DNA from 2 places in the Roseibium sp. SCP14 genome. Region 1 is predicted to be linked to the other one. Evidence: predicted binding sites of a transcription regulator. Region 1 holds the regulator's gene; the other holds the start of a gene.
The links. The regulator PhoB, encoded in region 1, activates phosphate uptake and scavenging genes when phosphate is short. The targets are predictions, from matches to a motif close to TGTCATNNANCTGTCAT.
Positions count from the first base shown of each region.

Region 2: the regulator PhoB is predicted to act here: its motif matches at 924-940, upstream of ABLQ08_RS00015 (glycerophosphodiester phosphodiesterase family protein).

Region 1 covers NZ_JBDZYH010000001.1:1,055,195-1,057,396, forward strand. Annotated here, with positions in the region: gene ABLQ08_RS04820 (threonine ammonia-lyase) at 1-832, shown strand, start outside; gene phoB (phosphate regulon transcriptional regulator PhoB) at 907-1,605, opposite strand; gene phoU (phosphate signaling complex protein PhoU) at 1,676-2,202, opposite strand, start outside.
Region 2 covers NZ_JBDZYH010000001.1:2,089-4,290, reverse strand. Annotated here, with positions in the region: gene ABLQ08_RS00020 (YceI family protein) at 16-600, opposite strand; gene ABLQ08_RS00015 (glycerophosphodiester phosphodiesterase family protein) at 1,039-1,758, shown strand; gene ABLQ08_RS00010 (FecR family protein) at 1,989-2,202, shown strand, end outside.

The DNA.
Region 1 (2,202 bases):
GGCCAACAAGCTCCTGTCTCTTGATGAATCTCAGAAATCACGCGGTGTCATCACCGTATCGAGCGGCAATCACGGCCGTGCCGTCGCCTATATGGCGAGGCAATTGAACATTCGTGCCGTCGTCTGTGTTACCGAGATCATTCCACCTGAAAAAATCAGTGGCCTGCACGACTTCGACGCGGACGTGATCGTTCATGGACAGACACAGGACGACGCGGACGCGGAAGCGCGGCGTATCGCGGAACGCGACGGCCTGCTCTTTGTGTCGCCCTTCGACGATCCTCATGTCATCGCCGGTCAAGGTACGATCGGACTTGAGCTGCTGGCCGACCGACCGGATCTTGATATCGTCTTCGTTCAGTTGAGCGGCGGAGGGCTCATGGCCGGGACTGCCAAGGCACTGAAGAGCCTCAAGCCCGATATTACGATCATAGGCGTTTCGCTTGAGCACGGAGCCGCCATGATCGAAAGCATCAAGGCGGGGCACATCGTTGAAGTCGACGAAAAACCCTCTATCGCCGATGCCCTTCCCGGCCCGATCCCGGCAGACAATCAATACACCTTCGAAATGTGCAGGGAACTGGTGGACGACTTTGTTCAAGTGCCGGAGAGCGACATTCTCGAAGCGATGAAGTTCGTTCTCACAAGGGAAAAATGTCTGGTGGAAGGCGGTGCAGCATCGGGGGTTGCCGCCATGAGGCGGTATGGCTCGCAGCTTGAAGGGAAAAAAGCCGCAACTCTTCTCACCGGGAACAACATCTCTCTTGATCGAGCGTTGTCGGCGTTCGGGCTCAAGGATGTGCAGCAAACAGAAACGTTCTGGATAAGCTGACCGGAGCGGTCATGTCGCCGGACAACCAGTTCGGGCAGGTGGCTACTCCACCCTCCCGATGTTCTCAGCTGTAATCAGCTTGCGATTGAAAACTGATCGTTGAATGCGTAGCCGGCGCCCCGCACCGTGCGGATCGGATCCTTGGCTTTGCCCTTGTTGAGCGCCTTGCGGAGCCGGCCGACATGCACGTCGACGGTACGTTCATCGACATAGACATCGTGGCCCCATACGCCATCAAGAAGCTGCTCTCTGGAAAACACCCGTCCCGGAGACGTCATCAGGAATTCCAGAAGGCGGAACTCGGTCGGCCCCAGATGTATTTCCTTGGCACTCCGGCGGACGCGATGGGTTTCCCGGTCAAGCTCGATATCGCCGGATCGCAGCATTGTGGAAACAACTTCCGGGCTTGCCCGGCGAAGGATCGCACGGACACGCGCCATCAGTTCCGGGACTGAAAACGGCTTGACGACGTAGTCATCGGCTCCTGTTGAAAGACCGCGAATGCGCTCTGCTTCTTCTCCACGGGCGGTCAGCATGATGACCGGCAGCCGCTCCGTATCTTCCCGGGCACGCAGCCGGCGGCACAGTTCAATGCCGGACAAACCAGGCAACATCCAGTCCAGAAGAAGGAGGTCGGGCTGGCTTTCCCGCAACCGGATTTCAGCCTCATCTCCGCGAACGCAAGACTCGACCGAGTACCCTTCCGCTTCCAGATTGTATCTCAGAAGAAGGCTGAGTGGTTCTTCGTCCTCAACGATAAGCACCTTCGGCATACGTTCTCGCTCCAGTTTCGGCAGCAGCCGCTGCCGTGCCGGTCACCAAATTCCAACCGGGTTCAAGCTATCAGACGGCGTCGGTCGTCTCGTCCTGTTTCGCGCGGTCTTCCGGCAAACGATCACCTGTCACCATGTAGAAGACGTTTTCAGCAATATTGGTCGCGTGATCACCGATACGCTCGATGTTCTTTGCGCAAAAGAGAAGATGGACACACTGAGTGATGACGCGAGGGTCTTCCATCATGTAGGTCAGCAGTTCGCGGAAGAGCGACGTGTAGATCGCATCAATTTCGGCATCGGCTTCCTGAACGCGCTTCGCGGCTTCCGCATCCTTGCGGGTATAGGCATCCAGCACCTGCTTCAGCTGCGCCAGGGCCAGTTCGGTCATGTGCTCCACGCCGATAGCCAGTTTCTTGGACTGAAGATTGCTGTCGATGGCGATCGTCCGCTTGGCGACGTTCTTGGCAAGGTCACCGACGCGCTCGAGATCGTTGGCAATCCGTGTCGCAGCGGTGATTTCGCGCAGGTCCTGCCCCATCGGCTGACGGCGGACAATCATTTCGATCAGCTTTGCTTCAATGTCCTGGTGCAAGG
Region 2 (2,202 bases), 1.1 Mb from region 1:
TCCGCAATGATCTCTTTAGTTGGTCTGAGCAGCGGTAAGCGCTTCTGCGTGGAAAGTCACGTTCACTTCATCGCTGACGTAGGGAACGTACTTGTCCATGCCGAAATCTGACCGTTTCAGGACGGTGGTGACGGCAAAACCGGCCGCTTCTTTTTTGGCCATTGGATGTTCACCCATCGCGGTCACCTGAACCTGCAACGTGACCGGCTTGGTGATGTCCCGAATGGTCATGTCGCCGGTAACTTCCAGCTGGTTCTCACCGGTTTGCTCAACCTTGGTGCTTTTGAAGGTTGCTTTCGGAAACTTTGCAGCGTCGAAGAAGTCTGCGCTCTTCAGGTGTGTGTCGCGATCCGCCCAGAAAGTGTCGAGGCTGTCGATGTCGATGCTGAACTCGATAGAGGAATTGGACGGCGTGTCCTTGTCGATCAGAAGGTTTCCTTCCCAGTCGCCGAAACGGCCATCCGTGGTGGAATACCCAAGGTGATTGTAGGTAAAGGACAAATTGGCGTGAGACTTGTCGAAATCATAAGCGACAGGTTCGGCAACGGCGGTTCCGGCCAGGAGAGACAATGCAAGCGCAGAAGCTGCAAAACGGATCATGATCAAACCTCTTTGACTGTTTCGGGAGCGTTCGCTCATGAACGCTGCCAGCCAGATATATGTAAAAAATACGCGAGCGCTATTTGACTGTCTGTTCGTGCAGGATGAACAATTCCACACTCGTCGCCACGGCCGGTTCTCACGCATTTCCGTCATTGAAGTCAGACATTTGCCTGTCCACCCTTAATGGGTGCACATTCCGTACCGGCCGAGGGTAAACTGAAGGCCGGGTAACTGAAGAATCAATTCCAGTTGAGTAGCTTACTTTTCTGCAGGTTGTTTTGTGGAGTGGCAAGGCGCTGAAATGTCGAAGAAAATTGTTGTGTCATCAATCCATCACCAATCGCGTGCATTTGTTTGAACAGTTTCCCTCAGGTCCCGGGCGCCCTCAGCCAAACATGACTCCAGGCATTGTCTGGAGATGAAGGAGAATCAATCGTGAAACAGGCAGTCATAGTGTGTCACCGGGGGGCGTGCCTTGCCGCGCCGGAAAACACACTGGCCGCACTTGAAAAGGCCATCGACCTTGGGGCGGATGTGGTCGAGTTCGACGTGAGGCCCTCAAAGGACGGCGTGCTCTACGTCATGCACGACGAGACCGTCGATCGAACGACGGACGGCACCGGACGGTTCGCCGATATGACATCCTCTGAGATAGACCGGCTTGATGCCGGCAGTTGGTTCGGCCCGGAATTTGCCGGGCAGAAGGTGCCGCGCTTCGACACTTTTCTGGACACATGCAAGGGCCGGATCGGAACCTATGTCGAGATCAAGGAGGGCGACCCGGGAGAGGTGCGGGACATGTTGGCCGTGCGCGGCATGTTGAACGACGCGTGGACCTTTTCATTCGACCAGTCCATCCGGGCAGAAGCGCGGGCAAAGGTGCCGGACCTAAAACGCATGGTTCTGTTCGCACATGTCGGATCGGTGGAACGCGCCGTTGCCCAGGAGGCGCATATTCTCGAATTTCACGAAGATTGCTTCGACGAGTACCTGGTCGCTGAAGCCAGGAATTCCGGATTGGTGACGCAATTGTTTTATGCCGGAGATGACCGGGCCGTGTTCGAGAAAGCCGTCCGCTGCGGCATCCAGCAAATGAACATCGATCATGTTGAGATTTTCAGGGAGGTAGAGCGCAAACTGAAGATATTGGTCTGAAATCAGTTATCAAAAGTCGGTAAAGAGAGGTTAGTAGAAGCGTACCTGGAGTAATATTTAAAAGTTTTGAGTTCTTTGGTGAAATTATATTTATGAGTTTCGATGTTTATAATTTGAATAAATTTCATTAATATATTTGAGTGTTGTGTTTCTTATGCTTATTTAATCGTCGTTAAATAACGATCGGTATGCTTCCGTTTGACTTTTCCGTCAGCTCTCGGGAGTTTGCGATGAATATCAGTGTCGTTGGTGACGATTGTTTCGATCAGGGTAAGCCTGCCCATCTGATCGGATTCCGATTGTGCTCTATTGATCTGACACGGACGATCGCGCTGTTTGCGGTTGCAGTTGCGACGATACTTTTCTTTTCGTTTGATGCTCGATCAGCTGAAAGCCAAGGTGCCCGCAATGGTTGGCATTGGTATGTAGAGCGTGTCAGTGGTC